DNA from 4 places in the Buttiauxella sp. WJP83 genome. Region 3 is predicted to be linked to each of the others. Evidence: predicted binding sites of a transcription regulator. Region 3 holds the regulator's gene; each other region holds the start of a gene.
What was found. Region 3 encodes CRP, which controls carbon source genes, mostly activating them, when cyclic AMP is high. Its sites were predicted from a motif close to ATGTGANNNNNNTCACAT; they were not measured.
Positions count from the first base shown of each region.

Region 1: the regulator CRP is predicted to act here: its motif matches at 2,923-2,940, upstream of msrB (peptide-methionine (R)-S-oxide reductase MsrB).
Region 2: the regulator CRP is predicted to act here: its motif matches at 3,267-3,284, upstream of OH773_RS13975 (PTS sugar transporter subunit IIB).
Region 4: the regulator CRP is predicted to act here: its motif matches at 5,382-5,399, upstream of hpt (hypoxanthine phosphoribosyltransferase).

Region 1 is NZ_CP110080.1:2,788,887-2,797,179, forward strand. Features, by position in the region: gene pncA (bifunctional nicotinamidase/pyrazinamidase) at 1-547, shown strand, start outside; gene OH773_RS12900 (glycoside hydrolase family 18 protein) at 753-2,024, shown strand; gene OH773_RS12905 (YeaC family protein) at 2,071-2,346, opposite strand; gene msrB (peptide-methionine (R)-S-oxide reductase MsrB) at 2,389-2,802, opposite strand; gene gapA (glyceraldehyde-3-phosphate dehydrogenase) at 3,149-4,144, shown strand; gene OH773_RS12920 (D-hexose-6-phosphate mutarotase) at 4,224-5,111, shown strand; gene OH773_RS12925 (bifunctional helix-turn-helix transcriptional regulator/GNAT family N-acetyltransferase) at 5,164-6,123, opposite strand; gene OH773_RS12930 (MipA/OmpV family protein) at 6,414-7,163, opposite strand; gene yeaG (protein kinase YeaG) at 7,648-8,293, shown strand, end outside.
Region 2 is NZ_CP110080.1:2,975,415-2,983,707, reverse strand. Features, by position in the region: gene efeO (iron uptake system protein EfeO) at 1-403, shown strand, start outside; gene efeB (iron uptake transporter deferrochelatase/peroxidase subunit) at 409-1,692, shown strand; gene phoH (phosphate starvation-inducible protein PhoH) at 2,405-3,193, shown strand; gene OH773_RS13975 (PTS sugar transporter subunit IIB) at 3,456-3,776, shown strand; gene chbC (PTS N,N'-diacetylchitobiose transporter subunit IIC) at 3,863-5,221, shown strand; gene chbA (PTS N,N'-diacetylchitobiose transporter subunit IIA) at 5,300-5,647, shown strand; gene chbR (transcriptional regulator ChbR) at 5,682-6,497, shown strand; gene OH773_RS13955 (6-phospho-beta-glucosidase) at 6,611-7,954, shown strand; gene chbG (chitin disaccharide deacetylase) at 8,000-8,293, shown strand, end outside.
Region 3 is NZ_CP110080.1:361,489-369,781, forward strand. Features, by position in the region: gene OH773_RS01605 (YccS/YhfK family putative transporter) at 1-1,666, opposite strand, end outside; gene crp (cAMP-activated global transcriptional regulator CRP) at 1,771-2,403, opposite strand; gene OH773_RS01615 (OsmC family protein) at 2,715-3,119, shown strand; gene OH773_RS01620 (phosphoribulokinase) at 3,141-4,019, opposite strand; gene OH773_RS01625 (YheU family protein) at 4,267-4,485, opposite strand; gene OH773_RS01630 (hydrolase) at 4,482-5,504, opposite strand; gene OH773_RS01635 (LysE family translocator) at 5,567-6,166, shown strand; gene OH773_RS01640 (ABC transporter ATP-binding protein) at 6,202-8,106, opposite strand; gene kefG (glutathione-regulated potassium-efflux system ancillary protein KefG) at 8,232-8,293, shown strand, end outside.
Region 4 is NZ_CP110080.1:3,843,417-3,851,709, reverse strand. Features, by position in the region: gene acnB (bifunctional aconitate hydratase 2/2-methylisocitrate dehydratase) at 1-85, shown strand, start outside; gene yacL (protein YacL) at 317-682, shown strand; gene OH773_RS17830 (YacC family pilotin-like protein) at 745-1,092, opposite strand; gene cueO (multicopper oxidase CueO) at 1,249-2,832, shown strand; gene OH773_RS17820 (glucose/quinate/shikimate family membrane-bound PQQ-dependent dehydrogenase) at 2,952-5,366, opposite strand; gene hpt (hypoxanthine phosphoribosyltransferase) at 5,527-6,063, shown strand; gene can (carbonate dehydratase) at 6,129-6,809, opposite strand; gene OH773_RS17805 (ABC transporter ATP-binding protein) at 6,928-7,854, shown strand; gene OH773_RS17800 (ABC transporter permease) at 7,851-8,293, shown strand, end outside.

The DNA of each region.
Region 1 (8,293 bases), 2.3 Mb from region 3:
GATTGATGTGGCGAACGCATTGATGAGTTATTGCAAAGCACGTGGCGACGCCATTTTAGCGACTCAAGACTGGCATCCCGCAAACCATGGCAGTTTTGCCAGCGTGCAAAAAACTGAGCCGTATACACAGGGGAAACTCGACGGGTTGAACCAAACCTGGTGGCCGGATCACTGCGTGCAAAACAGCGCAGGTGCGGAACTCCATCCCCTGCTCAATTCGCAGAGAATTGATGCTATTTTCCAAAAGGGCGAAAATCCTCTCGTTGATAGTTACAGTGGTTTTTTCGACAACGGACATCGCCAGAAAACGCAGCTCGACGATTGGCTATCCCGCCACGAGATTAAACAGCTGGTTGTGGTGGGCCTGGCAACGGATTATTGCGTTAAGTTTACTGCGCTCGACGCTCTGTCGCTGGGTTATGAGGTCACGGTTATCACCGATGGTTGCCGTGGTGTGAATCTGCATCCGCAAGATAGCCTTCGGGCGTTTCAGGATATGTCCGCAGCAGGTGCAACGTTGATGACGCTGGCTGATTTCACTTACTAAACCTTTTCAGGGCGCAAACGCGCCCTTCCCCTCGTTTCTCGATTCCGCTCTCATTCTTCACTTTTAAAGCTCGCTCATTTCTGAGAGCGCTCTCATAATCAAGTTGCTCATTAATACAGCATTTTAGCTGTATTTCTTATTAGCCTTCCGTCCCCCGGGCTTCGGCAGGCTTTATCAATATTGCTCGTCAAAGAGGAACTACCCTATGGTCTTCACGCGTAAACTGCTGCCGTTGCTGGCGGTAATACAAATCGCCTGTGCCGGTGTGGCTCAGGCAAGCTCATACCTCTCAGTAGGCTATTTCAACGGAGGGGGCGATGTCACTGCCGGGCCTGGCGGCGATATTGATAAACTCGATGTACGCCAGATAACCCATCTTAACTACTCGTTTGGTCTGATTTACAACGATGAAAAAGATGAGACAAACTCCGCGTTAAAAGACGCGTCTAAACTGCACCAAATCTGGCTTTCGCCAAAAGTGATGTCAGATCTTGAAAAAATCCCCGCGCTACGTAAACAGAATCCGCAACTGAAAGTCCTGCTTTCAGTGGGTGGTTGGGGAGCTCGTGGTTTTTCCGGTGCCGCTGCAACGCCTGAAAACCGTGCGGTGTTTATCCGTTCTGCGCAGGATGTGATTGCACGCTACGGTCTGGATGGTATCGATCTGGATTGGGAGTATCCCGTTAATGGGGCATGGGGTCTGGTGGCCAGCTCGCCTGAAGATCGCGCTAACTTCACCTCATTGCTTAATGAATTGCGTACTGCGTTGGGCAAACAAAAATTACTCACCATCGCTGTGGCTGCCAATGTGAAAGGCCCAACAGAGTGGGTCGACATGAAAGCCATCGCACCCGCGCTTGATTACATCAACCTGATGGCCTACGACATGGCGTACGGCACGCAGTATTTCAACTCGAATCTTTATGATTCGAAAACATGGCCGACGGTGGCAAAAGCGGATAAGTACAGTGCTGATTATGTAGTGAATAACTACATCGCTGCGGGTATGAAACCTGCTCAGCTCAATCTCGGTATTGGTTTCTATGGCCGAGTTCCTAAGCGCGCAGTCGAACCAGGCATTGACTGGGATAAAGCAGATGCGGCTAAAAACCCGGTTACACAACCCTATTTCGGCGCACCAGAGAAAGCCGTGTTTACGTCGTTTGGGCTAGATCTGGCGAAAGACACTTACCTCAAATACAACGATATTGTTAGCAATATGCTCAATGATCCCCAAAAACGCTTTACCGAACATTGGGACAACGATGCTCAGGTTCCGTATCTGACAATGAAATCAGCCGAGGGCAAAGACTTGTTTGCTATCTCTTACGAAAATCCACGTTCAGTGGCGCTTAAAGCCGAGTACATCAAAGCGAAAGGCTTGGGTGGAGCGATGTTCTGGGAATATGGGGCGGATGACAACAATCAGTTGGCAAAAGAGTTAGCAAAAGATTTGGGGATTAAGACGGAGCATTAACTTCCAGATAAGACTGGGTGGCACGACACCACCCAGCTTTTCAAATTTACAGCTTCACCGTCACAATCGGTGCGGGCGTAATGCCGAAGTCTGCTTTGAGCTGTTGTTTACTCTTCATCACCATCTGACCATTCGTGTCAATCGTCATGTGCTGAGCATCAGTGTTGTGACGCGCCTGCCACATCATCACCAATTGCAGACTGTTCTCTTTTTGATCGGGAGTCAGTGCTACACCGTCAGGCCATTTCCCCAGCTCAACGGCAGTCGCCAGACGCTGATAAACTTCCGGTGTCATTGTGTCTAACATTTCATCCAGGTTCATCATTGGACAAGTTCCTGTGGAATAATTTGCTGAATCGATTTTTCAGCCTTCGATCTGCTCACCGTTTTTATCATCGGTGAAGTTTAACGATGCTGAGTTTACGCAGTAGCGCTCGCCTGTAGGTTGCGGACCATCCGGGAAAACGTGTCCCAAATGCGCTTCACAGTGACTACAACGGATTTCAATGCGTTCCATGCCGTGCGAGAAGTCCTTGATGTAGCGGATAGCATTATCACTCACCGGTTCATAGAAGCTAGGCCAGCCGCAACCGGAGTCAAACTTCGACTCTGACATAAACAGCGGTGCATCGCAGACCAGGCAGTGATAAACACCTTCACGCTTGTTATGCAGCAGACGGCCGGAAAACGGAGGCTCGGTGCCATGTTTCTGAGTGACGTAAAACTGCATCTCAGAAAGGTTTTTTTTAGATAAATCAGGAGGTAATTGGTTAGCCATATACGTACATCTCGGGCAGTGGGTACTGTAACTAATAACAGCATGATTCTAACAAAAAATTAACAACGTCGTGCGGTTTTTTGTTCTAAACTTAGCCCTGAATTTCTGGCTCAGCGCCAATTGTGATCGCTGTCACATTCTTGTTGGAATTGATCTTTAAAATTCCTCGCATCGTCCCCATTTGGATAAAGAGCCAAAAGGGAAGCGCGAGGCGGTTCAGTCGTTCAAATGATGTCCACAGGATTGATTTGTCGCAATGATTGACACGATTCCGCTTGACGCTGAGTAAGGTTTTTGTAATTTTACAGGCAACCTTTTATTCACTAACAAATAGCTGGTGGAATATATGACTATCAAAGTAGGTATCAACGGTTTTGGCCGTATCGGCCGTATTGTTTTCCGTGCTGCTCAGGAACGTTCTGACATCGAGATCGTTGCAATCAACGACCTGTTAGACGCTGAATACATGGCTTACATGCTGAAGTACGACTCAACTCACGGTCGTTTTAACGGCACTGTAGAAGTCAAAGACGGCCACCTGGTTGTTAACGGCAAAACTATCCGTGTTACCGCAGAACGTGATCCAGCAAACCTGAAGTGGAACGAAGTCAACGTTGACGTAGTTGCTGAAGCAACTGGTCTATTCCTGACTGACGAAACTGCTCGTAAGCACATCACTGCTGGCGCTAAAAAGGTTGTTCTGACTGGTCCTTCTAAAGACAGCACTCCTATGTTCGTTAAAGGTGCTAACTTCGAGAAATATGCTGGCCAGGATATCGTTTCTAACGCATCTTGCACCACTAACTGCCTGGCTCCACTGGCTAAAGTTATCAACGACAACTTCGGTATCGTTGAAGGCCTGATGACCACTGTTCACGCAACTACCGCTACTCAGAAAACTGTTGATGGCCCGTCTCACAAAGACTGGCGCGGCGGCCGCGGCGCAGCTCAGAACATCATCCCTTCTTCTACCGGTGCTGCTAAAGCTGTAGGCGTTGTACTGCCAGAGCTGAACGGTAAAATCACTGGTATGGCGTTCCGCGTTCCAACTCCAAACGTGTCTGTTGTTGACCTGACCGTTCGTCTGGAAAAAGCTGCGTCTTACGAAGAAATCAAGAAAGCAATCAAAGCGGCTGCTGAAGGCCCAATGAAAGGCGTTCTGGGTTATACCGAAGACGACGTTGTATCTACTGATTTCAACGGCGAAGTTTGCACTTCTGTGTTCGATGCTAAAGCTGGTATCGCACTGAACGACAAATTTGTGAAACTGGTTTCCTGGTACGACAACGAAACTGGCTACTCAAACAAAGTACTGGACCTGATTGCTCACATCTCCAAATAAGTTGAGATGAGCGATTAAATCCTGAGAGGCGACCCATGCGGTCGCCTTTTTTTTCGCCTTTGATCGATAGGTTGAACAAATGATTAATAAAATTTTTGCCCTTCCGGTTATTGAACAAATTACCCCTTCCCTATCTCGTCGCCAGATTGACGAGCTGGAAGTTATCGTGGTTGACCATCCGCAAGTTCGTGCTTCCGTCACTTTGCAAGGCGCGCACCTGTTGTCCTGGAAACCAGCCGGTGAAGAAGAAGTGCTTTGGCTAAGTAACAATACGCCATTCCAGAACGGTAAAGCGATTCGTGGCGGCGTACCTATCTGTTGGCCATGGTTTGGCCCGGCAGCTCAGCAAGACCTGCCAGCGCATGGTTTCGCACGTAACCTGCCATGGACTCTGAGTGCGCACAATGAAGATGAAAACGGCGTCTCTTTGACCTTCGAATTACAGAGCAGCGATGCGACTCGTAAATTCTGGCCACATGACTTTACCCTGTATGCACGTTACAAGCTGGGTAAGACCTGTGATATGGAACTGGAAGCACACGGCGAATTCGACGTTAACTCTGCACTGCACACCTACTTCAACGTGGGCGATATCGCCGCAGTGAAAGTCAGCGGGCTGGGCAACAAGTATATCGATAAAGTGTTGAATGCTACTGAAGGCCAATTGACCGACGGCGTGCAGACCTTCCCGGATCGCACTGACCGCGTTTATCTGGAACCAGAAGAGTGCAGCGTTATCCATGATGCGAGCCTGAATCGCACTATCGACGTCATCCATCACCATCACATCAATGTGGTTGGCTGGAACCCAGGCCCTGCACTTTCTGCTTCTATGGCAGATATGCCAGACGATGGTTACAAGACTTTTGTTTGTGTCGAGACTGCTTGCGCCAGCGCATCACAAAAAGCAACAGCGGATAAGCCTGCACGTTTAGCCGCGACACTGCGTGTAGCCCAAAAAGCGTAAACTAATTCTAAAGGCGTTTAGCGGCCCGGTGCCGAAAACGCCTTTTCCATGCTCAACACTCAGAGGTGTTTTTCTGTCTGGTGAACTGTTGTTCAGTCATCATCATTCCCCACTGGTCGCCCTGCCACTCTTTTAGCAGCTTAAAACCAAAGGATTCATACAGACGTCTGGCCGCATTCAGACCACTGAACGTCCAGAGTTGCACGGCAGCAAATTCGTGCGCGTCACTAAACGCCATAGCTTCGTTGAGCAGCTTTCTGCCCACTCCCGTTCCACGGCAATTATCGTCAAGAATAAACCAGCGCAAATGGGCTTCATTATTTCCCAAATCCTGACCATCTATCGCGACAGAGCCAACAATCCTGCCATGGCTAACAGCCAACCAGATTTGATTGCACGGTTCATCCAGACGACCAGCAAATTCAGCCAGTCCACTTGCCACTTTCCCCTCAAAGAAATGGCCAAAGTTATGATGCTTCGCGTAATACGTACCGTGCATTTCGGCAATGCGTCCAATCATTCCTGGCATATAACCTGTGATAATTTCGATCGTTTCTGACGACGAAGGCATGTCGACATCCCGACAGTTTTCTAACGCGCGAGCATATGCAGACAACCCATGAGCTACTGTCTTCTGTTGTGCGGCATCCAGATTTTCTAACGCTTTTATGACACGCATCGAACCGTATTCATTTATCTTCTTGACCGTATCTGCTCCTTTATCCGTCAGCTTGAGCAGTTTGACGCGCGCGTCATGGCGGGCCTGGACCTCTTGTAACTCACCTGCGGCAAGTAATCGGGTCAGCATCCGGCTGACGCTGGACTTTTCCAGCCCCAAGATTTGCACTAATTGTGCCGCGGTCAACGCGCCATTGTTCTCAATCTCCAACAAACTATGCACTGCTGAAGGAGAATAGTTTGTTGCGGCAAGTGTGGTGTTCATAAATCCAAGCTCACGGACCATAAGTCGGGAAGCCGCTCGGATTTCTTCAATTAACTGGATTTGGGACATGTGTAATCTGCATGCGCTAAACAATGGTTGTACAATACAACCATTATCATCGGGAGATTGTCAACGTTTACCCTATTGACGGTCAACTTAGGCAGAGAATAAAAAAACACCATGTTGGTGCAAATGCACCGGATATGCGCACTATTTTGGAGCAACAACAGAAAGGCAATCTGACAGGATGAGAGCGGATTTAGCAGGAAGGGTATCTGATTATTTTTAAGAAAAGTGTCGATACAAGTCGACATCAAAACGGGGCGATTATGCCCCGTTGAAGTGCACTGAATGCACCATCAGAAACTGTAGGTGATACCTGTCATCAAAATACCCGTCCACTCTTTATCAATCATCGGGCTATCAGTGACTTCATTGGCCAGGTGAACATAGCGCCCCATACCGAAGACATTCCAGCTGTCTGTCAGCTTATAGTTAACAGACAACTCAACGTACGGCGACCAGCTACTTTCAGGATCATAGGAATCTAAACCACTGCGCTGTGATTCGCTCTTACTGATGCCATAGTAATATTGGTTTTGGTTCTCGCTGCTCCACGTGATTCCAATGCCAGGGGTCATTGTCAATCGATCGCTATTGTAGCGATACAACCATGCGGTATCCCAGGTTACGCCGTTGCTATTGCCCAGTGTGTCACCCGCCAGCACGGTACGCAGGAAACCATACTGCGTGTTATGCACGTAGGAAAGCCCCGCCATCAGAGTCGCATGGCGATTTTCTAACTGGCGCATACTCTTTGAGTCACTGTCTTTCGCACGGAAAAAGATCGGTGAAAAGTAGGTAATAATGGAAAGCTTGTCAGCCTGGTCATTCCACAGGTAGTAACCTGCGGTTAACCCGCGCAGATAAACACTCTCCCCTTCGTAACCTATCATCGGAACAGGGTACAAACGGTCTTGCTCGCCTTTGTACATGTTAGGTGTCACCAGAGCTGCTGCCCCTAACGACCAGGGACCCTCCGTAGCCTGTGCTACAGAAAAAGTTGAAGCAATGAGTCCCCCCAATGCAATAATTTTGAAATTGCTCACAATCCATTAAATCCTTTAATCAAATAATTAGCCAAGAGAGTGTAACCCTCTTGCTTTCTTAGCCAAAATTTTTTACCACTTTGAAACATCAGAGCAACCAAACAACATCTCGCGAACAGATTTCATCTTCTTTTCAGTTTTATGAATCACATGTGATACCAACCACTTCCCTTTACAACAAAAGGAGATTTATTTGGATGAGTTATTGATATGTCATTGAAATTGGCTTGTGGCCGTATGCAAGTTTTGCAAATGCCATCTACGCTTTATTTTAGGAAGATGAAATACGCTGAACGCGGCAATGAAAATGCCACGATACCCTAAGACATTCGAGTGGTAGTCAACGCGCTTAAGACTTGAATGATGAGGGGTAAGAGAAGTTGGCATAAGGGTTGCTCGAGATTCAGGAGACGTCTTCCGGGAGCCTCCATTACTCATACGAACGGCTCTCTAACCTGTGCTAAATACGAAAGGACGGCATGCCATGAATATATTCGATCACTATCGCCAGCGTTATGAAGCTGCCAAGGACGAAGAGTTCACACTGCAGGAGTTTCTTGCAATCTGTAAGCAAGATCGCAGTGCCTATGCCAATGCGGCAGAACGGCTATTGATGGCCATTGGTGAGCCAGTGATGGTGGATACTGCCACAGAGCCACGGCTGTCCCGTCTCTTTTCGAATCGGGTGATTTCCCGTTACCCGGCATTTGAAGAGTTCTATGGCATGGAAGAAGCCATCGAACAAATTGTTGCCTATCTTAAACATGCGGCTCAAGGCCTGGAAGAGAAGAAACAGATTCTCTATTTATTGGGGCCTGTAGGTGGCGGTAAATCATCACTCGCTGAACGTCTGAAGGCGTTAATGCAGCGTGTGCCCATTTACACTCTGAGTGCTAACGGCGAACGCAGCCCGGTGAATGACCACCCGCTGTGTCTGTTTAATCCACAAGAAGATGCTTCTATTCTTGAAAAAGAGTACGGCGTCCCTACCCGCTATCTCGGCACGATTATGTCGCCATGGGCGGCAAAACGTCTGCATGAGTTTGGCGGCGACATCACCAAATTCCGTGTAGTGAAAGTCTGGCCGTCAATTCTGGCGCAGATTGCGATTGCCAAAACTGAACCGGGTG
Region 2 (8,293 bases), 2.1 Mb from region 3:
CGTGCTGGAGTTGCAAAAGCGTATCTCTGAACTGGCTTTCCCACCAAGCAAAGTGGTAGGTGGCGCGGCGGGTCTGATTGAAGAAGTCGCTGCCAGCAAGATCAGCGGTGAAGAAGACCGTTACAGCCACACTGACCTGTGGGACTTCCAGGCAAACGTTGATGGCGCACAGAAAATCGTAAACTTGTTGCGTCCTGTTCTGGCGAAAGACAACGCGCCATTGCTGGCTAAAGTGGATGCCAACTTCAAGAAAGTCGACACTATCCTCGCGAAATATCGCACCAAAGAGGGTTTTGAGACGTATGACAAATTGACTGACGCTGACCGTAATGCGCTGAAAGGGCCGGTAACGGCATTGGCTGAAGATTTGTCGCAACTGCGTGGCGTTCTGGGTCTGGACTAAGTTTGATGGAAGAAAATAGCAAAAACGGCGTGCATCAACCGGCACGCCGTCGGTTACTGAAAGGGTTGGGCGCACTCGGTGGCGCCCTTGCCGTTGTCGCTGGCTGCCCAGTGGCGCACGCGGCAAAACAAGAGACTTCTCCGGGTACGTTGCCGCCTGACGCTCGCATGGAAAAACAACCGTTCTACGGTGTGCATCAGGCCGGCGTACTCACACCTCAGCAAGCGGCAATGATGCTGGTGGCGTTCGATGTGCTGGCCAGTGACAAAGCGGATCTCGAGCGCTTGTTCAAGTTACTGACGGCGCGTTTCGATTTCCTGACCACGGGCGGCCCGGCACCGGATACGCCGAATCCACGGATGCCACCGATGGACTCCGGTATCCTCGGCGCTGAAATCTACCCTGATAACCTGACTATCACGCTGTCGGCGGGGACGTCACTGTTCGATGAACGCTTCGGTCTGAAAGGGCAGAAGCCGACAAAGCTGCAGAAAATGGAACGTTTCTCCAACGATTCTTTAGACGCCAGCTTGTGTCATGGTGATTTGCTTATCCAGATATGCGCGAATACGGCGGACACGGTTATCCACGCTTTACGCGACATTATCAAACACACGCCCGATTTACTCAGTGTGCGCTGGAAGCGGGAAGGGTTTATCTCTAACCATGCGGCGCGCTCGCGTGGCAAAGAAACCCCGATCAACTTGCTCGGTTTTAAAGACGGAACCGCCAATCCAGATAGCAGCAACCAGCCGCTGATGGATGAAGTGGTTTGGGTGACGGGCAACCAGCAGGAACCAGCTTGGGCGGTGGGTGGCAGTTACAAAGCGGTGCGCATTATTCAGTTCCACGTTGAGTCATGGGACAGAACGCCACTGAAAGAACAGCAAACCATTTTTGGCCGCGACAAACACAGTGGTGCACCGTTGGGAATGAAGAATGAGCATGATGAACCTGATTATGTTGCCGATCCCGATGGCAATGTGATTGCGCTGGATGCGCATATTCGTCTGGCCAATCCCCGCACCAAAGAGACCCAGTCAAACCTAATGATGCGCCGAGGTTATAGCTATTCGTTGGGCGTTTCCAAATCTGGCCAGCTGGATATGGGATTATTGTTTGTCTGCTTCCAGCATGATCTTGAGAAAGGTTTTCTGGAGGTGCAGCAACGGCTTAACGGTGAGGCGCTGGAAGAGTATGTGAAGCCGATTGGCGGCGGATACTTCTTTGTCCTGCCTGGCGTTAAAGATAATCAGCATTATTTAGGGCAGGGGCTTTTAGAGGCTTGATGCGGTAATTTTTGAAACCACCCTCATCCTAACCTTCTCCCTGAGGGAGAAGGGACCAGGCCGAAGTCGCCAGAGAGAGCAGAGGCTATCATTCTCTCTATCCTCAAGGGGAAGGGGTGCACGGATTTCTCCCTCTCCTGGGGGAGAGGGCTGGGGTGAGGGCGTCCTGCATTCCCACAAAACCCTAATTCCTTCCCCTGCTAATTTTTCATTTGCTAACAATTTGTCTGCCTACTATTCATCCAATTTTTAAATAACTATACCTTTGATATAAAAGTGTAATATTTTTATGTCATAAATCTGATTAACGCGTGACGAAACGCGAATGTTGAATTAAAGTAAAATAAGTGTTGCAATTAAGATAAAATTTGATGTATTTAAAGCAAGAGCGGTAGTTCCCGACTGTGAATTTAAATCACAATGGAGACAGCGCATGGTAGGGTCCTGTACTGGACGATTAAACAAACATCTTACCCGCACCATCCTGTGCGGAGGTCTCTCCTCCGGCTTCGCTATCTTCACCGCTAAAACCTCAAACCCTTTAAAAACTCAGAGTGTCAACGATGCGCTAAGCGGCGTATTTCGTCTAACTGGTGCATCCTCTCAACCGGCAGTTTATGGCTTAAAAGGAAGCCAAACCTCATCCGTTAGTGAGCATAATCGCGTATCTGAAAGTGACGCGGGAAATGAAACCAACTGTAAGGTGCCATCCATGGGAAGACAGAAAGCAGTGATCAAAGCTCGTCGCGAAGCAAAACGTGTGCTGAGACGGGATTCACGTAGCCACAAACAACGTGAAGAGGAATCGGTCACATCGCTTGTGCAGATGAGCGGCGTTGAATCTATCGGCATGGCCAGGGATTGCCGTGATAATTCACCTATAGCAGCGCGAAATGAGGCTCAGCAGCACTATCTTAACGCCATCGAGAAAAAGCAGCTGATATTCGCCACCGGCGAAGCAGGTTGCGGCAAGACGTATATCAGTGCGGCGAAAGCCGCTGAGGCCCTGATACATAAGGATGTCGACAGGATAATTGTTACCCGCCCGGTTCTGCAAGCTGACGAAGATCTCGGCTTCTTACCTGGGGATATTTCGGAAAAATTCGCCCCTTATTTCCGCCCGGTCTATGACATCCTGGTGCGACGTTTAGGGTCGTCTTTCATGCAGTACTGCCTGCGTCCCGAAATTGGCAAAGTAGAAATTGCGCCGTTCGCCTATATGCGCGGACGTACCTTCGAAAATGCGGTGGTTATTCTTGATGAGGCGCAGAACGTCACCGCAGCGCAGATGAAAATGTTCTTAACGCGCCTTGGGGAAAACGTGACGGTGATCGTCAATGGCGATATCACACAATGTGATTTGCCGCGGGGTGTTCAGTCTGGCCTGAGTGATGCTCTGGCACGTTTTGAAGAAGATGAGATGATTGGTGTTGTCCAATTTGGCAAACAAGATTGTGTGCGCTCAGCCCTTTGCCAGCGCACGTTGAATGCCTACGACTGATTTCTGGTGTGATAGATTCGCAAAGCCCAAACTCTGTTTGGGCTTTTTTCTTTGCGCGAATTATTTGCCCAAAATGTGAAGGGTATCAAAACGGATGGTCAATGAGAGACAATTCTGGGCTCCTTAAAAATATTCCCCATCAGATTGTTGCCGTATACTGTTTACAACCAGAAACAATCATAACTTACCAATAATTCGCTTTTGCAGGTGTGGGTTGTGCTGAAATCCGACATGCAGGCAATTGCAACGTGAGGAAACTATTATGACTAAAAAGCGTATTTACCTATTTTGTTCTGCCGGTATGTCCACTTCATTACTCGTTTCAAAAATGAAGGCGCAGGCTGAGAAATATGAAGTCCCTGTTGTTATTGAAGCCTGGCCTGAAACTCTGGCGGCTGAAAAAGGCAAAGATGCGGACTTAGTATTACTGGGACCGCAAATCGCTTATATGCTTCCAGAAATTCAAAAAGTATTACCGGGTAAAACGGTCGAAGTCATTGACTCGGCAATGTACGGTAAAATTGATGGGTTAGGCGTACTTAAAGCCGCCGTCGCATCGATTAAGAAAGCAGCAAATAGTTAATTTTTTTTATTGTTTTATTTTTCCGTCAAAGAACGACCTTACACAACCTGGCCGCAAGATTCTTGCGGCAATAAAGGAAATTCCAAATGAGTAAAGTCATTGATTCACTTGAGAAGATATTGCTTCCTTTCGCAGTGAAAATTGGGAAGCAACCGCACGTCAACGCAATTAAAAATGGTTTCATCAAATTAATGCCATTGACCCTTGCCGGGGCCATGTTTGTATTAATCAATAACGTCTTTCTGAGTTTTGGCGCCGGTTCCTTTTTCTATTCTTTAGGTATTCGCTTAGATCCCTCGACCATTGAAACCCTTAATGGGTTAAAAGCCATTGGCGGCAATGTGTATAACGGCACATTGGGTATTATGTCGCTAATGGCTCCTTTTTTCATTGGTATGGCGCTTGCTGAAGAACGTAAAGTTGACCCTCTTGCTGCCGGTTTATTATCCGTTGCAGCATTTATGACCGTAACACCTTATAGCGTGGGCGAAGCTTATGCTGTTGGTGCTAACTGGTTAGGTGGTCAGAATATTATTTCCGGTATTGTTATTGGTCTGGTTGTCGCGGAACTCTTTACCTTTGTTATCCGTCGCAATTGGGTTATTACTTTGCCAGATAGCGTACCGACTTCGGTATCACGTTCATTCTCTGCATTAATTCCAGGTTTCCTGATCCTGTCTATTTTCGGGATTATTTCCTGGCTGCTGGCAAATCACGGTAGCAACTTCCACCAGATCATTATGGATTCCATCTCTACGCCGCTGGCGTCGATGGGTGCAGTCGTGGGCTGGGCGTACGTTATCTTCAACTCCCTGCTGTGGTTCTTTGGTGTGCATGGTTCACTGGCGCTTACCGCGCTGGACAACGGCATCATGACCCCATGGGCGCTGGAAAACATCGCTCTCTATAATCAGTATGGTTCTGTACAAGCTGCGATTGACGCAGGCAAACAGTTCCACTTCTGGGCTAAACCAATGCTCGACTCCTACATCCTGTTGGGTGGTTCTGGTGCGACACTGGGTCTGATTATCGCCATCTTTATCGCTTCACGCCGTGCGGATCACCGTCAGGTTGCGAAACTGGCACTGCCATCAGGCATCTTCCAGATTAACGAACCTATCCTGTTCGGTCTGCCAATCATCATGAACCCGGTTATGTTTATCCCGTTTGTGCTGGTTCAACCGATTCTGGCAGCCATCACGCTTGCGGCTTACTCACTGGGCATCATTCCACCGGTCACCAACCTGGCACCGTGGACCATGCCAACCGGCTTAGGCGCCTTCTTTAACAGTAACGGTAGCATCGCAGCCTTGTTAGTCGCTCTGTTTAACCTGGGTGTCGCAACCTGTGTCTACATGCCATTTGTTATCTTGTCGAACAAAGCGCAGGCGGTTATTGAAGAAGAAGAAAGTGAAGAAGATATTGCTAACGCTCTGAAATTCTAATCTTAAATTCTGAATAGTTTTGGTTGGGGATAGCCCCCCTTATCCCCAACCACTTTAAAAGTACCGGGAGAAAGTTTGATGTTTAACTTAGATAACGCAGTAGATAACGAAGTCGATACCAACGACCTTGAAGAAGTGGTAATGGGCTTAATCATCAATTCCGGCCAGGCGCGCAGCCTTGCATATGCAGCACTGAAAATCGCTAAAGCAGGCGATTTTGAAAAGGCCTGGGAATTGATGGGGCAGTCTCGTGAAGCGCTGAATGAAGCCCACCTGGTGCAAACTAAACTGATTGAAGGTGACCAGGGCGAAGGCAAAACCAAAGTGAGTCTGGTGCTGGTTCATGCACAAGATCACCTGATGACCTCGATGCTGGCACGTGAGTTGGTCACAGAACTTATTGAGCTTCACGAAAAAATAAAATAAGTTGGAGGACCTTATGCAGCCACCGGTAATCAGTATGGAAATCAGTACGGCACGTGAGAGTCAACTTTTTGATGGTCAACATTTCCACATGTTCATCCACAACAAAGTCGAAAGTGTCTCCGGGCTGCACCAGCATGATTATTACGAGTTCACGGTGGTACTAACCGGGCGTTATTACCAGGAAATTAACGGTAAACGTGTGCTGCTGGAGAGAGGGAGTTTTGTTTTCATTCCGCTGGGTTCTTATCATCAAAGCTTTTATGACTTTGGTGCTACCCGGATCCTGAATGTCGGTATCAGCAAAGCTTTTTTTGAACAGCATTATTTACCGTTATTTCCAGCCTATTTTATTGCTTCACAGGTTTATCAGATTAAGAACGAATTTCTGACTTATATTGAATCTGTAACGGCCTCATTAAACTTTCGTCAGGGTGAGTTTAATGAATTTCTTGAGATGGTGACGTTTTATATTGTTAATCGTCTGCGCCATCACAAAGAATCAGAATCAGGGGGGGATATTCCTGCCTGGCTGAAAAACACCGTCGAGCAGATGCATGGTAAATCAATGTTCGGTGATAAAGCATTAGTGAACATGGTGGAGTTGTCTGGAAAGTCGCAGGAGTACTTAACCCGCGCCACACAACGCCATTACGGTAAAACACCGATGCAAATTATCAATGAAATAAGAATTAATTTTGCTAAGAAACAACTGGAGATTACCAACTATTCTGTCACCGATATCGCTTTCGAGTCAGGTTACAGTAGCGCCAGCATGTTTATTAAAAACTTTAAAAAATTAACGTCATTTACACCGCAGCATTATCGGAAGCAGTTATACAGCATAAAATAATCTGTATATGTATTAGTGAGGGTTGGGAATTATTCCTGGCATATTCATGCCATATATAACCTTCAATAATACATCTATATCTCTGCCTTAATTAAAGTGCAATCGGAGTCCCTATGAGTAAAAAATTGAAAGTCGTCACAATCGGTGGTGGGAGCAGCTATACCCCTGAATTACTCGAAGGTTTTATTAAACGTTACGAAGAATTGCCGATCACTGAATTATGGTTGGTCGATGTTGAGGCCGGTAAAGAGAAACAAGATATTATCTTTGATCTTTGCTTGCGCATGATTGAACGCGCTGGTGTGCCGATTGCGCTATATAAAACCCTCGATCGCCGCGAAGCGCTGGTGGATGCCGACTTTGTTACCACGCAATTGCGTGTTGGCCAACTGAAAGCCCGTGAACTTGATGAGCGCATTCCGCTGGGTTACGGCTACTTAGGTCAGGAAACAAACGGGGCAGGTGGTTTGTTTAAAGGCCTGCGTACTATTCCCGTGATTTTTGACATTATTAACGACGTGAAAGAAATCTGCCCTGACGCGTGGGTGATTAACTTCACCAACCCGGCCGGCATGGTGACTGAGGCGGTGTATCGCCACACTGATTTCAAGAAATTCATTGGCGTGTGTAACATCCCAGTGGGCATGAAAATGTTCATTAAAGATGTGTTAAAACTCAAGCCAACCGATGAATTGAATATCGACTTATTCGGTCTGAACCACATGGTGTTCATCAGAGATGTGCTGGTTAACGGAACCTCTCGTTTTGACGAACTGCTGGATGGCGTGGCCGCCGGTACATTAACCGCGGGTTCAGTGAAAAACATCTTTGATCTGCCATTCAGCGAAGGCTTGATTCGTTCCTTGCGCCTGCTGCCGTGCTCTTATTTGCTCTATTACTTCAAGCAAAAAGAGATGCTGGCTATCGAAATGGGTGAATTCTACAAAGGCGGTGCGCGCGCAACTGTCGTTCAGAAAGTGGAAAAACAACTGTTCGAGCTGTACAAAGATCCGGCGTTGAATGTCAAACCGAAAGAACTGGAACTGCGTGGTGGGGCTTACTATTCTGACGCGGCTTGTGAAGTGATCAGCGACATTTATAACGACAAGCAAAGCGAGCATTACGTTAACGTGCCGCATCATGGTCACGTTGATAATATTCCTGCTGATTGGGCGGTCGAAATGACCTGTACTATCGGTCGCGATGGCGCAACACCGAGCTCGCGCATCACCCATTTTGATGAAAAAGTGCTGGGTCTGATTTACACCATCAAAGGTTTTGAAGTTGCGGCAAGCGAAGCGGCTCTGAGCGGTAACTTTAACGATGTGTTACTGGCGCTGAACTTGAGCCCACTCATCCATTCCGACAAAGATGCTGAGAAAATTGCCCGCGACATGCTGCTCGCGCACGAAGCAAATCTACCAAACTTTGCGCAAGCAATCGCTGCACTTAAATAACTGGAGGCCTTCCCTTATCGGGGAAGGCAGCCTACCGAGGCGACAATGGATAAGTTATTAATTGTTAACGCGGACGATTTTGGGCTTTGCAAAGCACAAAATTATGGAATTATCGATGCTTACATCAACGGTGTGGTGACGTCGACCACCGCGATGGTTAACGCCCATGGCATTGAACATGCCGTTGCGTTAAGTGCTAAACAGCCTGGACTGGCGATTGGCATGCACTTTGTGCTGACGCTAGGGCGCCCGATATCGGCTATGCCGGGGCTGACGGATGAAAAGGGCGAGTTAGGGAAATGGATTTGGCAACGTGCCGAAGAAAATACCTTACCCCTG
Region 3 (8,293 bases):
GCGCATTATGGGCCTGATTGACCTTCATCCGTTCCCAGGCCAAAGGCGTGGGTTCAGGGTCGTTGCTCAGAATCAGGCGAATGGCCTCCTGGTCTGTCTCCAGTGCGTCGTGGGCGTTCTGGCGCAGCAATCCACTTTGCCATTGCGGCCAAAGCCACACCATGCCACCGAAGGCAATCAAACAGCCCAGCAGCGTATCTATCAAACGTGGAACAATAAATTGCTCGGCGCTGAGCGTTAACAGTTGCAGGGTATATACCGCTGTCACGGTAAAACCAATTGTCGCCCAGCCGTAGCTTTGGCGAATGATCAGATAGCTGACGAGCGTGATGACCAGCATCGCGGCCAACGCAATGTCTTGTGGGAAGTGAAAGTGCAGGGCGAAACCCGCAATGGCCAGGCCTGCAATGGTACCTGCCGAACGGTGCAGAATGCGTACTCGGGTAGCGCCGTAGCCGTTTTGCGTGACAAACATCACCGTCATTAAAATCCAGTAGGGTTTGGGGAGATGCAAAAATGCCCCAAAAATACTGGCGATAGTTAGCATTACGCCTAACCGGGCGGCGTTGCGCAGAGCCGCTGATTTCAATGACATATAGCTTTTCAGCGCGGCCCACAGTGGTAAGCGGCGTTGCCTGTCTTCCATTAAATCCCTGACGTACAGCGGGCGTTGGCTGCGTAATACACGCGCGATACGGCTGAAGTGATAATGACAAAACTGTCCGACTGGGTTATCCGGATTCTGCCGGGCGATTTTCTCAAGGGCTTCAATTTGCTTCTCCATCGTAAAACGCTGCGGGTAACGATGGTAAAGAATGTCATCAGCCAGAACACGCAAACGGGCCGCAATGGTCTGCGCATTCCAGCGAATAACGGCTTCCGCATGGCTTTGCGCGACAAGTTTTTGCACCTCGGCAGGTTGGTGCAAACTGACGGAAATGTGCTCTTGTAGATCTAACGCTATTTGAAAAGAGCGTAACAAATGCTTGTAACCGTTTTGCTGATTCGCCGATAGCATATGCAGTTGTTGGTAGCAGTTGGTAATCAAGTCGACGGCTTTTTGCTGGCGCGCCAGCAACGGCGGAAGTGCCGTCTCGGGATCGACGTGCTGAGTGAGCATGCCGTATTTGGCTTCGCAGTAATCCGCTAATTGGCGATAGAGCAGGCTTAAAGATTCGCGCAACGGCTGCTCTCGCCATATCCAGAACCAAAGCCAGTTAAAGACCCCATACCAAATCGTGCCAAAGACATACAGCGCCATCGGCTTCCAGATAGGCATGTTACCGGCCATGCTAAGTGTAAAAATGGCAGCAATCAGCGAGGCGGGAAGTAAGCGTGCATGCAGGGCGCTGATTTCAGCAGTGACCCCCAACATAAGGGCCATAACAAAGAGAATGACGGGCAATGGAACGGTGGTGTAGAGCAGCAAAAGCTGCATGATTAAACTGCTGACTGCAAAAAGAGTGCTACCAACAATCAGACGTTTGAAGAAGCGCTTATGGGGGGTATCCAGGCCGGCAATGTTGCAACAGGCGGGCACTAACGAGAACAGCAGACCTAACTGCAAATTTCCAAGCAGTAATCCTACCCCCACAGGAAGGCAGAGTACCAGCGTTTGTCGCAATGCGTAGTTAACTTCTGGATGGTAGATCAGTCGGCGCCACATAGCTCTTCATAATACAAGTTGCGTGGGTGTTGGCTACACTCAGAGAAATGTAGAAACAAAAAAAGCGTGTTACCTGAGTGACACGCCTTTTTTGAGGACGGAGATTAACGAGTGCCGTAAACGACGATCGTTTTACCGTGAGCAGAGATCAGGTTTTGATCTTCCAGCATTTTCAAGATACGACCAACGGTTTCACGAGAACAACCCACGATCTGACCGATTTCCTGACGGGTAATTTTAATCTGCATACCGTCTGGGTGGGTCATTGCATCAGGTTGTTTCGCCAGGTTCAGCAGTGTTTGTGCAATACGACCAGTCACATCCAGGAATGCCAGGTTACCGACTTTCTCAGATGTCACTTGCAGACGACGAGCCATCTGGGAAGACAGGCGCATCAGAATGTCTGGGTTGACCTGAATCAGCTGGCGGAATTTTTTATAGGAAATTTCAGCCACTTCACAGGCAGATTTAGCACGAACCCATGCACTACGTTCCTGGCCTTCTTCGAACAGCCCTAACTCACCAATAAAATCGCCCTGATTCAGATAGGAGAGGATCATTTCCTTGCCCTCTTCATCTTTAATCAGAACAGCCACAGAGCCCTTGACGATGTAATACAGCGTCTCAGCTTTTTCACCCTGGTGAATCAGTGTGCTCTTCGATGGATACTTATGAATATGGCAATGGGACAAGAACCATTCGAGAGTCGGGTCTGTTTGCGGTTTGCCAAGCACCATGCGCGGTTATCCTCTGTTTATAACTAGCTACCAACGACAAGACGCTAAACATCCTGTCTGGCGTTGCAAGTATTAGAATATTCCCCATCTTGGGGAGATGGCACGCAAGTCATTCTTGCTGCCTGTAATTAGTGACGTCCTCTGCATACATGCATTACGTCAATGTATCGATGTAGCATCTGGATTGTTTTAGCATAGCTTTTGACAAGTGTCTCCTATTGTCTCGTTTCAGCATGACGCAGGTCGCCTTCCGTTGCCAGTTTTGCTGCATCCGCGTACTCTGAAAGGGTTTTTTCAACTGGAGAAGTAACATGCAGGCACGAGTGAAGTGGGTAGAAGGGTTAACCTTCCTTGGGGAGTCCGCTTCAGGACACCAGATTTTGATGGATGGTAATTCTGGCGATAAAGCACCAAGTCCGATGGAGATGGTTCTGATGGCTGCGGGGGGCTGCAGTGCAATCGATGTGGTTTCTATTTTGCAAAAAGGTCGCTACAACGTGACGGATTGCGAAGTAAAACTGACCTCTGAGCGCCGTGAAGAAGCCCCTCGTCTTTTTACCACCATTAACCTGCATTTCATCGTGACAGGCAAAGAACTGAAAGATAACGCGGTTTCCCGCGCGGTGGATCTCTCTGCTGAAAAGTATTGTTCTGTCGCTCTGATGCTGGAAAAAGCTGTGAACATTACTCATAGCTATGAAGTGATTGAAGGCTAATGTGTGTCAGCAGGGCGGTAATTATCCGCCCTGATTGATGTGTCGACCTTCTGCCAGCCGTTTAACTAGCGGTGCCATGATCAATTCCATTGCCAGTCCCATCTTGCCGCCTGGCACCACTAATGTATTGATGTGGGAAATGAATGAGCCTTGCAACATGGCGAGTAAGTACGGGTAATCGATGTCATCCAGCCCACGAAAATGGATCACCACGAAGCTTTCATCCAGTGACGGAATACCACGTGCCGCAAATGGGTTCGACGTATCAACGGTAGGCACGCGCTGGAAGTTGATATGGGTCCGGGAAAATTGCGGCGTGATGTAATTGATGTAATCGTCCATCGAACGCACGACTGAGTCCATCACCGCTTCTCTTGAGTGCCCGCGTTCGCTGGTGTCCCGCACCAGTTTTTGTATCCATTCCAGGTTCACAATCGGCACTACGCCAACCAGTAGGTCGACGGCATTCGCCACATCATGTTGTGGGGTGACGACTCCTCCGTGCAAACCTTCATAGAACAAGACATCAGTCGGTTCCGGCAGCGACTGCCACGGGGTAAACGTCCCCGGAATTTGGTTCCAGGGTACCGCTTCATCATAGGTATGCAGATACTTGCGTGATTTACCTTGCCCGGTATTTCCGTACTCCAGAAACGTTTGTTCCAGTAAGCCGAAGTCATTCGCTTCCGGGCCAAAGTAGCTGATATGGCGACCCAAATCGCGAGCTTTACGGATAGCCATATCCATTTCAGGGCGAGTGAAACGGTGGAAACTGTCACCTTCGACTTCGGCTGCGCGAAGATTGAGTTGCTGAAATATTTTACGAAAGGCAAGGCTGGTGGTGGTCGTTCCCGCGCCGCTGGAACCTGTTACGGCAATAACCGGATGTTTGGCTGACATAAGGCAACAACTCCCTGGGTAATCACAAGTGGGTTTAGCTGGGTTTGGCCCTCACCCTAACCCTCTCCCCCAGGAGAGGGAACTGGATTGAGCATGTTCTTCTCCCTATCCCGAAGAGGGAACTGGGTTGAGCATGTTTTTCTCCTTATCCCAGAAGAGGGACTGGAGCGGGTCTGTTTTGTTTTTCTCCCTCTCCTTTGGGAGAGGGTTGGGGTGAGGGGCATTATGCAGTATAGAAGATTAATATTTAGCCGCGAAATTGCCCACGGGCCATGATATTCACCGTTTCATGGAGTTCTGACCAAACCAATACGGCCTCTCCACTTTGCAGTTGGCGCTTAACATCGGCCACCTTTTGCTCTAGTGAGCGCTCTTGTTCACCATAATCTGTACCTTCGCGTAATACAAAGGATTCAATCAGATTATCAAGCGTTTCGGGAGGGAGATCTTGCCAGGGAATCATCATAGTGATTTTTCCAAAAATTTAGACAGCCACTGCGGGATACGTTGCTCAAGCCACATTTCCGGATGACGAAGCGTGCCACCCACAAACCCAACATGGCCGCCGTAACGCGTCAGTTGGTACTCAATGTTGTCGGGCAATATCGCTCTATCAGGGATCACATGATGATCCATAAACGGGTCATCTTTAGCGTGGATGATAAGCGTAGGCGTTTTAATTTGTGGCAATAGTGGCATGGCGCTGCACTGGCGGTAATAGTCAATGGCATCGGCGAAACCGTGAATCTTTGAGGTAATCAAATCGTCAAACTCGCGCAGGCGGCGCATTCCTTTGAGCTGACGCATATCGACAGGAAGCGTCCCGGGATAGCTTCGCAGTTTGCGCGCCGCATTTTTCTTCAACAGATTCAACAAATAGTGTTGATAAACGCGCGAGAACCCTGTTTCGATATGTTTGCTGCAATGCTCAAGCATGAGTGGGGCAGAAACCACAACACCGGCCTGTAGTGTGCAATCAGCACCTTGTTTTGCCATTAAGCAGGCAAGCATATTTCCACCGAGTGAAAACCCGACTGCCGCCGTTGGTGCGTTGCCGTAACGTGTATTGAGCCAGTTGAGGAAGTAGCTTCCATCTTCGGTTTCGCCGGAGTGATAGATTCGTTCCTTGCGATTCGGTACGCCGCTACACCCCCGAAAATGCATCACTACACCCAGCCAGCCTTGCTTACGTGCGGCATCAATTAATCCATGCGCATAGGGGCTGTGCAGGCTTCCTTCAAGACCATGAAAAACGACTAACCGTGGTTTATGCGTTGCCTGCCGTGGGTCTTCGCTCCAGGCAAGATCGACAAAATCCCCATCCGGCATATCAAGACGCTGCCAATGAGGTTTGAAATTGAGGCGGCGGCGAATTAAGCGAGGGAGCATCGTTTGCAGGTGCGGATTGCTGACACCCTTTAGTGGACGAAACTGTTCATCGTCAACGTGATTAAAATTCAATGCTGCGGGACTTGTCGTGGCCATATCACACTGTTAGTTTCATTTAGCTTGCTCATTAACTTTACCGGGTGTGGAACACCCATTTCATGGAAACGCTTTTCTTCTCTATGCTTGGTTTTCTTTGGGTCGCGGCGATTACACCTGGCCCAAACAATATGTTGCTGACTTCTTCCGGCGCCAACTACGGCTTTATTCGTACCGTACCTTTGATGATAGGCATCATGCTGGGGATGCAGTGCATCTTGTTGCTGGTGGCCTTTGGCGTCGGTAGCTTAATCCTTTTATATCCAGCGTTGCACCTTATCCTGAAAATTGCCGGGAGTGCTTACCTATTGTGGCTTGCATGGAAAATCGGCACAGCGACGTATGAAAAACTGGAAACCGATGCGCCACCTCCGTCACCGATTCCATTCTGGCAGGGTGGTTTGTTGCAGCTTATCAACCCAAAAGCGTGGCTGATGGCGCTAGGCGCTGTGGCAAGTTTTAGCCTTGCCGGTTCTCAGTATCTGCACTCTGTGGTGCTAATCAGCATCGGTATTGCGCTGGTCAACATCGTTGCAGGTATCATCTGGATTGCGTTTGGCAGCATGATTGGCACGCTACTTCGTAGCCGCCGCGCCTGGGCAATCTTTAATATCTTTATGGGTTTGCTGACTGCGGCATGTGTGCTGCTTATCTGGCATTAGAGTCATCAGGCCTCACATTGGGTGAGGCCTGATTGTCATTCGACCTGCATCATCTGTTCTAACTGGTCATGCGCATCCAGCCATTCCATTTCGCACTCTTCCAGAGCCGCTTTTACCTTAACCTGAGTTTGCAGGCATTCCGTCATTTCCGCTTTACGACTTTGGTCGTAAATGGCGCTATCAGCCAGCTTCTCTTCGACTTCTGCAAGTTGCACATTTAGCTTTTCCATCTGCTTTTCAAGCTTGGTAATTTGCTTGCGCAGCGGTTGGGTTTGCGTGCGTAACTCAGCTTCCCGGCGTTTTTGATCTTTACGCGCCTGCGCACTGTTGACGTTATCTTTTGCTGAGTCTTGCGGTTGGTTTTCCTGTTTTTGCAGATCAACCAGCCATTGCTGATAGTCTTCAAGATCGCCGTCGAATGCCTCGACTTTCCCGTCGTGAACTAAATAGAGATCGTCGGTCGTCGAACGCAGTAAGTGACGGTCGTGCGAAACCACGACTAATGCGCCTTCGAAATCAATCAACGCTTCAGTCAATGCCTGACGCATGTCGAGATCAAGGTGGTTTGTCGGTTCATCGAGCAGCAGCAAGTTCGGGCGCTGCCAGACAACCAGTGCCAAGACCAGACGCGCTTTTTCACCGCCGGAGAAACGTGCGGTTTGCTCGGTCACTTTATCGCCCCGGAATCCAAAGCCGCCCAGGTAATCGCGAAGTTGTTGTTCTAATTCTTTTGGCGCGATACGTGCCAGATGTTGCAGCGGAGATTCGTCAGCACGTAAATATTCAAGCTGGTGCTGTGCGAAGTATCCCAGCTTGATGCCTTTTGCCAGACCAATATCACCCTGCAGTGGCTGAATTTCTTCTGCTAACAATTTGATAAGCGTAGATTTACCCGCGCCGTTGCGCCCCAGTAAACCGATGCGGGAACCGGGAACCAGATTAAGCTTGATGGAGTCCAGGATCACGCGGTCGCCATAGCCTGCGCTAACTTTTTCCATGCGCAGCAGCGGGTTTGGCAAGCTTTCTGGGGCACGGAAACTGAAATGGAACGGGTTATCTACGTGTGCTGGGGCAATCAATTCCATGCGTTCGAGCATTTTCACACGGCTTTGCGCTTGCTTCGCTTTGCTGGCTTTGGCCTTGAAACGGTCGATAAAACTCTGCAGATGCGCGACGCGCTCCTGCTGGCTTTCGTACATCGACTGCTGTTGAGCAAGGCGAGTGGCGCGTTGGCCTTCAAACGATGAGTAGTTACCGGTGTATTCAAACATCGACTCTTGCTCGATATGAATAATTTTGCCCACGACAGGGTCAAGGAAGTCACGGTCATGGGAAATCAGAATCAATGTCCCCTGGTAGCTTTTCAGCCAGCGCTCGAGCCAGATAACGGCGTCTAAATCCAGGTGGTTGGTCGGTTCATCGAGTAACAGTAAATCTGAACGGCAAATAAGTGCCTGTGCCAGGTTCAGACGCATGCGCCAGCCGCCCGAAAAGTCACTGACCGGACGTTCGAGCTGTTCATTACTGAAGCCTAAACCGTGCAACAAACTGGAGGCACGGGAGCGAATTGTCCAGGCATCTACCGCATCCAGTTTGCCGTGAACCAGCGCGATAGCATGGCCGTCATTACGCTCGTTGGCTTTTGCCAGTTCAGCTTCAAGCTGGCGGAATTCTCGGTCGCCATCAATAACATACTCAATGGCGGGCATTGCCAGCGCAGGAGTTTCCTGATTGACCCAGGCTAAAGCCCAGTTTCCAGGGTAAGTCATACTTCCGCCATCGGCGCTGATCTCGTTCTTCAGCAGCGCCAGCAGCGTGGATTTTCCGCAGCCGTTTTTACCTACCAGGCCCACTTTTTGGCCCGGATTGATGGTAGCGGTGGCGTTATCCAGCAAAACGCGGGTACCGCGACGAATTTGTAACGAGGAGAAAACAATCATAAAGCGCCGTATGTTCAGAGTATGTTAAATTGTCATTATATTTAGGTAACGTGAAGCTTCTGCCTTCGCGTCGGGCTGCATGGTAGCCCAAAATAACGACTATGACGACGCCCTGGAGGGTAATGATGTTGCAGCCGCCGAAAGTTTTGCTGCTATATGCCCATCCGGAGTCACAAGACTCGGTCGC
Region 4 (8,293 bases), 1.2 Mb from region 3:
TGATACCTACCGTTATCTGAACTTCGACAAACTTTCTCAGTACACCGAGAAAGCTGACGGCGTGATTTTCCAGACCGCGGTGTAAATGATTTTCCCCTCACCCTAACCCTCTCCCAACGGGAGAGGGGATTGTCAGGTTTTCTCCCTCTCCCCGAGGGAGAGGGCCGGGGTGAGGGCATCAGACAACTCAATTCCCCCCATCAATTTTATTTCCCTATCCTGTACTTACATCCTGTTTTTCGCCGGTTTTGCTGCGATAATTACCTTATACGCTAAGGGGTACTGTATTTCCCCAGGCCGGGTAGAGGAAAACACCATGGAATATGAATTTTTGCGCGATGTCACCGGGTTGGTGAAAGTGCGTATGTCGATGGGTCACGAAGTGGTGGGTCATTGGTTTAATGAAGAAGTAAAAGATAATCTCGCCCTGCTCGATGAAGTTGAAGAGGCAGCAAACTCAGTAAAAGGTAGTGAACGCCAGTGGCAACGTACTGGGCACGAATACACGTTGTGGCTCGATGAAGAAGAGGTGATTATCCGTGCCAATCAGCTGGAAATAACCGGTGATGAAATGGAAGACGGGATGAATTACTACGACGAAGAGAGCCTGTCATTCTGCGGCGTTGAGGACTTTATGCAAGTGGTTAACGCCTACCGGGAATTTATTGCACAAAATCGTTAAACCCGTTTGTTGCAGTGTCCCAAAAGTTTATTGAGTGACTTTTGGGACGACATAGTTTTTGGCTATTTCACGTAGGCGAGCAGACTCAATGAGTCCCGGGCCAGGGATTTACATTTGTTCGCTGTTGGGATGGCAATTCCGCTGAGATCACGATAGCTGTCTTCACCCAATGCTTTCATGTTGAAAGTATCGTAATTGCTCAAATCCCACTGGTTTTGTTGTGCAAAAAACACCAGTGCGCGACGAATTTGTCCGTTAGGCAGATTTTGGTAGCCGCAATCATTTTTCAGGAACACAAAAACCGCAGTAAGATCGGCCATATCTTCTGCTTCAGACTCGCTAAGTGCCTGACTGCTGGTAGAAAAAGCCAGCAACAATCCCAGCATTAATGCCCTAACACCCATCTTCATCACATCTACCACTTTTTCTCAGATACGAAACGTTAGCACAGTTGAGCAAGACGCGACGAGAATTATTCACAGCGCTATTCTCTGGGTAAAACTTGACCTTCCCCTTGGGTAAAGGTTTATGCTCAACAGCACGCCTGCTAAAGAAAGGAATTGAATATGCATCGCCGTGATTTTCTAAAATATTCTGCTGCTATTGGTGCGTTTAGCGCTCTGCCGCTCTGGAGTAAAGCGGCACTGGCGGCCGACAGACCCGCATTGCCGATCCCCGGAATTCTTTCCCCTGATGCAAAGAATAGCATCCGTTTAACCGTACAAGGCGGCAAAAGCACATTCAACGGAAAAACGGCCACCACCTGGGGTTATAACGGCAATTTGCTTGGGCCTGCGTTACAGCTTAGTCAGGGTGAAGAAGTTACCGTTGAGATAAATAACACCCTCGCGGAAGAGACGACGCTTCACTGGCATGGTTTAGAAATCCCCGGCGATGTCGACGGCGGTCCACAAGGTGTCATTGCCGCAGGTGGCAAACGCACTGTGAAATTTACACCGCAGCAACGCGCGGCAACGTGCTGGTTCCACCCGCATCAGCATGGAAAAACGGGTCATCAGGTCGCGATGGGTCTTGCGGGACTGGTATTGATTGAGGATAACGAAAGCCGTGCGCTGCGCTTACCGAAGCAGTGGGGCATCGATGATGTGCCGCTGATTATCCAGGACAAGCGTTTCAGTGCCGATGGGCAAATTGATTATCAACTGGATCTTATGAGTGCGGCTGTTGGCTGGTTTGGCGATACGCTGTTGTGTAACGGAGCGGTGTACCCGCAACATGCTAATCCGCGTGGCTGGTTGCGTTTACGCTTGCTCAATGGCTGTAACGCTCGTTCATTAAATATTGCCGCCAGCGATAACCGACCGTTGTACGTGATTGCCAGCGATGGTGGACTGCTCGCGGAACCGGTCAAAGTCACCGAACTCCCGATGTTAATGGGGGAGCGCTTCGAAGTGCTGGTGGATACTCGTGACGGTAAAGCGTTTGATATCGTCACGCTGCCGGTTAAACAAATGGGGATGACGGTCGCGCCTTTTGACCAGCCAGTGCCTGTCGTGCGCATCCAACCGCTGATTATCGCCGCTTCTGCCGAACTCCCCGATAAACTGGCTACCGTCCCGGCGATACCCAATCATGAAGGGGTTACCGAACGCTGGTTGCAACTGATGATGGATCCGATGCTGGATATGATGGGAATGCAGGCGCTGATGGATAAATACGGCCCTCAGGCGATGGGCGGCATGAACATGTCCGGGCATGGGAATATGGGCGACATGGGGAATATGGACCATGGCAAGATGAATCACGGCGGCATGAATCATGGCAAACAAGGCGCAGGTTTCGACTTCCATAATGCCAATAAGATCAACGGAAAAGCGTTTGATATGAATACGCCCGCTTTCGCCGCTGAAAAGGGCAAATACGAAAAATGGACGATTTCCGGCGAAGGCGACATGATGCTACATCCCTTCCATATTCATGGAACGCAATTCCGCATCCTCAGTGAGAATGGTCAACCGGTAGCGGCCCATCGTCAGGGCTGGAAAGATACCGTGCGTGTGGAAGGCGGGCGAAGCGAAGTGTTAGTGCGTTTTGATCATGTCGCTTCAAAGGAGCATGCGTATATGGCGCACTGCCATCTGCTCGAACATGAAGATACCGGCATGATGCTCGGATTTACGGTGGCGTAAAATTGCCCTCACCCCGGCCCTCTCCCACGGGGAGAGGGGGAAAACCGTGCTCTGGCTGGGGAGGGAGAAAACTGAACAGTTCCCTCTCCCGTTGGGAGAGGGTTAGGGTGAGGGGAAAATTACTTAGCGTCGTCCGGCAAAGCATAAGCAACAATATAGTCGCCCATCTTGGTTCCGAAGGAGCCGTGGCCACCCGCAGAAATCACGACGTACTGCTTACCATTCACTTCATAGGTCATCGGCGTTGCCTGTCCACCGGCTGGCAGACGCGCTTCCCACAGTTTGTCACCGTTGCTCATGTTATAAGCGCGCAAATAGTTATCTGCGGTTGCGCCAATAAACAGCACGTTCCCTGCGGTCGAAATTGGGCCGCCCAGCATTGGCATCCCCATTTTAAACGGCAGTGGAAGCGGTGAGCTGTCATGCACGGTACCGATACGTTTTTTCCACACCACTTCATTGGTTTTCAAATCGACCGCAGAAATATAACCCCACGCCGGTTGCTTACACGGTAAGCCGAACGGAGAGAGGAACGGGTTCAGCGTCACGCCATATGGCACGCCGTACTGTGGCTGAATGCCAGATTCAGAACCGCTACCTTTAGCATCTTTCGGTGGCTCCATTGGGTTGCCTGGGCCGCGTGGCATCAGCTTAGAAACAAACGGCAGGGCCATAGGGTTGGCGATCGCCACCTGACGGTTCGGGTCAACTGAAATTCCACCCCACTCGAACATCCCCAGGTTGCCCGGGAACACCAGCGTGCCTTGCTCAGACGGCGGTGTGAAAATGCCTTCATAACGCAAGTTGTGGAAGATAATACGGCAGACCATCTGGTCGTAGAGCGTCGCCCCCCACATATCCGCACCGCTGAGATCTTTCTTCGGACGGAAGCTGAGATCGGAGAACGGTTGGGTTGGCGTAACGTAATCACCTTTCGCTGCACCCTGCGGAACCGGTTTTTCCGGAGCCGGAACGACCAGTTTGCCGTCACGACGGTCCAGCACAAAGATGTTGCCGGTTTTCGCTGGTGCGTAGATAACCGGGATCAGGTTGCCGTTCTTGTCGCTAATATCGGCAAGTGTGGGCTGCGATGGCATGTCCATATCCCACAGGTCGTGGTGAACCGTTTGATAAGACCATGCCAGTTTCCCGGTCGTTGCGTTCAAGGCGACAATGCTGCTCGCATAGCGCTCCTGTTCTGGTGTGCGATTACCACCCCAAATATCCGGCGTGGTCACCCCCATTGGCAGATAAACCAAATCAAGCTTTGCATCATAGGCGGCTGGTGCCCAGGAATTCGGCGAGTTAAGGGTGAAATGATGTTCGTCGCCTGGAATGGTATTCGGATCTTTTGCACCCGGGTCGAATGCCCACAGCAGTTTGCCGCTGTTCACATCAAAGCCACGGATAACACCAGACGGCTCGCGAGTAGAGAAGTTATCTGTCACTGCACCCGCAATCACAATCACTTTATCGGTGATAATGGGCGGTGATGTTGGCTCATACATGCCTGGTGTGGTCACCGGCATATTGGTTTGCAGATTCAGAATACCTTTGTTAGCAAAGCTTTCGCACAGCTGGCCGTTATCGGCATTGATTGCAAACAGACGCCCGTCATTCACCGGAAGGATGATACGACGAGGGCAGTCTGAAACGACATCCGGGCTTGCGTTATCCGCAGTCGCTTCGTGGTAAGAAACCCCACGGCAAGTCACGTGTTGGAACGAAGGGTTGGTATCCAGTCGCGGATCGAATTTCCACTTCTGCTTACCGGTTGCTGCATCCAGCGCAAACAGTTGCTGGTGAGCGGTACACAGGTAAAGCGTGTCGCGGATTTTAATCGGAGTGACTTCGTTGGTGATTTCACCCGGATCGGTTGGGCGCTTCACGTCACCCGTCTGGAAGGTCCACGCCTCTTCAAGCTTACCGACGTTTTTATCGTTGATCTGTTTTAAAGGAGAGTAGCGCTGTCCTTCCTGATTGCGACCATATGCAGGCCAGTCGGCATCAGGAATGGTGGAGCTTGCTGTCGTTGTCAGTTCATCGCTTTTCAGCGTGCCGTTAATTTCTTGCGGATCGTTAAAGACCGCCCAGGCCAGCCCAATCACGGTAATCACCAGCACTGCCCCAAGCGCGGGAGCGGCACCTGTAGCCGGTTGAATCAGATGACGATAAACAAACGGGAGCAGTAACCAAACGCCGAAGAAGAAAAGTACGTCTAAACGCGGTGTGAGTGCCCAGAAATCGAAACCGACTTCCCAGACTGACCACACTGCGGTGCAAAGCAGTAATGCGGCATACAGCCACAGCGCCAATGCTTTACGTTGCCAAAGTAAACCTGCGGTGACCAGCATCACCACGCCTGCAATGGGGTAGTACCAGGAACCTCCAATTGCCACTAACCATATCCCGCCAATAAGTAAATACAGCCCGGTCAGTACTGCAAACAGGGCTGTTAAGGTTGCGATGACTCGCGAACCAGAGTTATTTGTTTTCACAATTATCACGCTCTTAAAAATTTGATAGCAATTCATTATAGTTATTAACAAGTGTGATATTCATCACATAAATGGCTTTTTTACTGATAGCGGATGAGAATGTGTTTTGCTGTTATACTGCTGGCCTGAATATTTTGTATTGGTTTAAAATTAACCGATATCGAATGATTTATTTTTAAATCATATGGTTATAACTATGAAACATACTGTTGAAGTGATGATCCCCGAAGCGGAGATCAAAGCCCGTATCGCTGAGTTGGGTCGTGAGATCACTGAACATTATCGTGATAGCGGTAGTGATATGGTGCTGGTTGGTCTGCTGCGTGGCTCATTTATGTTCATGGCGGACCTGTGCCGTGAAGTCCACGTGCCACACGAAGTCGATTTTATGACGGCATCGAGTTATGGCAGCGGCATGTCCACCACCCGCGATGTGAAAATCCTGAAAGATCTCGATGAAGATATTCGCGGTAAAGACGTGCTGATCGTCGAAGATATTATCGATTCCGGTAATACGCTGAGCAAAGTGCGCGAAATTCTGAGCCTGCGTGAGCCAAAGTCACTGGCAATTTGTACGCTGCTGGATAAACCGGAGCGTCGTGAAGTGGACGTGAACGTTGAGTGGGTGGGTTTCGCCATTCCTGACGAATTTGTGGTGGGTTACGGCATTGATTACGCTCAGCGTTATCGCCATCTGCCTTACGTCGGTAAAGTGGTTCTGCTGGACGAGTAACGTGTCGAAAAGCGCGAAGTTTTGATGTTAAAAAAGGGCCTTTAAGGCCCTTTTTGCTATCTGTGTTACTGAGAAGGTGTTCTATTCTTGTGGCTGATGTGAGAATTCTGAAGATTTGAAATCCCGCTACGGTAGCCCTGTTCCAGCGATTCGCGGCTGGTGGCCGTCACTTCCAAATCGCGCAGGCGACCATCGTGAATACCGTAAGCCCAACCGTGTACGGTGACTTTTTGCCCGCGTTTCCACGCTGACTGCATGATGGTGGAATGGCCAAGGTTATAAACCTGCTCCATCACGTTCAGTTCGCAAAGCGTATCAAGACGCTGCTCCGGTGGGAGTTCTCCCAGCAGGGAGCTATGCTTGAACCAGATATCGCGGATGTGCAACAGCCAGTTGTTAATCAGCCCTAAATCTGGGTTCTCAACTGCCGCTTGTACACCACCACATCCGTAGTGGCCGCAGATGATAATGTGTTCAACTTCAAGAACATCTACTGCGTACTGAACAACAGAAAGGCAATTCAAATCCGTATGAATGACCAGGTTTGCCACATTACGGTGAACAAACAACTCGCCAGGCTCAAGGCCCGTCAGACGCTCGGCAGGTACGCGGCTATCGGAACAGCCGATCCATAAGAAGCGAGGTTTTTGGGCTTGAGACAAACGTTCAAAAAAACCCGGATCTTCGTCCTCCATCAGTTTTGACCAGACCTGGTTATTGCTGATGAGGGTATCAATGTCTTTCATGGAAGTTAACAACCTGTAACAGGAGAAGTGCGTTGAGGTAATATAGGGCAACTAGATTAGCGAGATCAATTTTAAAACTGCTTAACTTTTTTTGTACCGGACAAGGCAACCGTAAATAATGACAATTGCATTAGAACTGGAACAGTTAACGAAAACCTATCCCGGCGGTGTACAGGCGCTGCGCGGCATAGATCTTCGTGTTGAAGCAGGGGACTTTTACGCCCTGCTGGGGCCAAACGGCGCAGGAAAATCCACCACCATCGGTATTATCAGCTCGCTGGTAAATAAAACCTCAGGTCGGGTTCGCGTGTTTGGTTACGATCTGCAAAAAGACATTGTTAACGCCAAACGCCAGCTTGGACTGGTGCCGCAGGAATTTAACTTCAACCCATTTGAGACGGTGCAACAGATTGTTGTGCATCAGGCGGGTTATTACGGCGTTGAACGTAGCGAAGCCATCGCACGTAGCGAAAAATACCTGAAACAGCTCGATTTGTGGGAAAAACGCAACGAACGTGCGCGCATGTTATCCGGTGGCATGAAGCGCCGTTTGATGATTGCCCGTGCCTTAATGCATGAGCCTAAATTGTTAATTCTTGATGAACCCACAGCGGGCGTCGACATCGAACTGCGCCGTTCAATGTGGGGCTTCCTGAAGGATCTGAACGACAAAGGCACCACCATTATTTTGACCACCCACTATCTTGAAGAAGCCGAGATGCTGTGCCGCAATATCGGCATTATTCAGAATGGTGAGTTAGTCGAAAATACGTCAATGAAATCATTACTCTCCAAACTGAAGTCAGAGACTTTTATCCTCGATTTAGCGCCGAAAAGCCCGCTGCCACAGCTTGATGGCTACCAGTATCGTCTGGTGGATACCTCGACTCTGGAAGTTGAAGTGCTGCGCGAGCAGGGGATTAACAGTGTTTTCAGCCAGTTAAGTTCGCAAGGTGTTCAGGTATTAAGTATGCGTAACAAAGCAAACCGTCTTGAAGAGTTGTTCGTCACGCTGGTAAACGGGTCAAAAGGAGACCAGGCATGATGCATCTTTACTGGGTGGCGTTAAAAAGTATCTGGACCAAAGAAATCCACCGTTTCACGCGTATCTGGATTCAAACGCTAGTCCCACCGGTCATCACTATGACCCTGTATTTTATTATTTTCGGTAACTTGATCGGCTCGCAAATCGGTTCAATGCATGGCTTTACTTATATGCAGTTCATCGTGCCGGGTTTGATCATGATGGCGGTGATCACTAACTCTTATGCCAACGTAGCGTCTTCCTTCTTTAGCGCAAAATTCCAGCGCAACATTGAGGAGTTGCTGGTGGCACCGGTGCCGACCCATATCATTATTGCGGGTTACGTTGGTGGCGGTGTTGCACGTGGCTTGTGCGTTGGGATTCTGGTGACTGCCGTTTCGTTGTTCTTCGTGCCATTCCAGGTTCATTCATGGCTCTTTGTCGCGTTAACGCTGTTGCT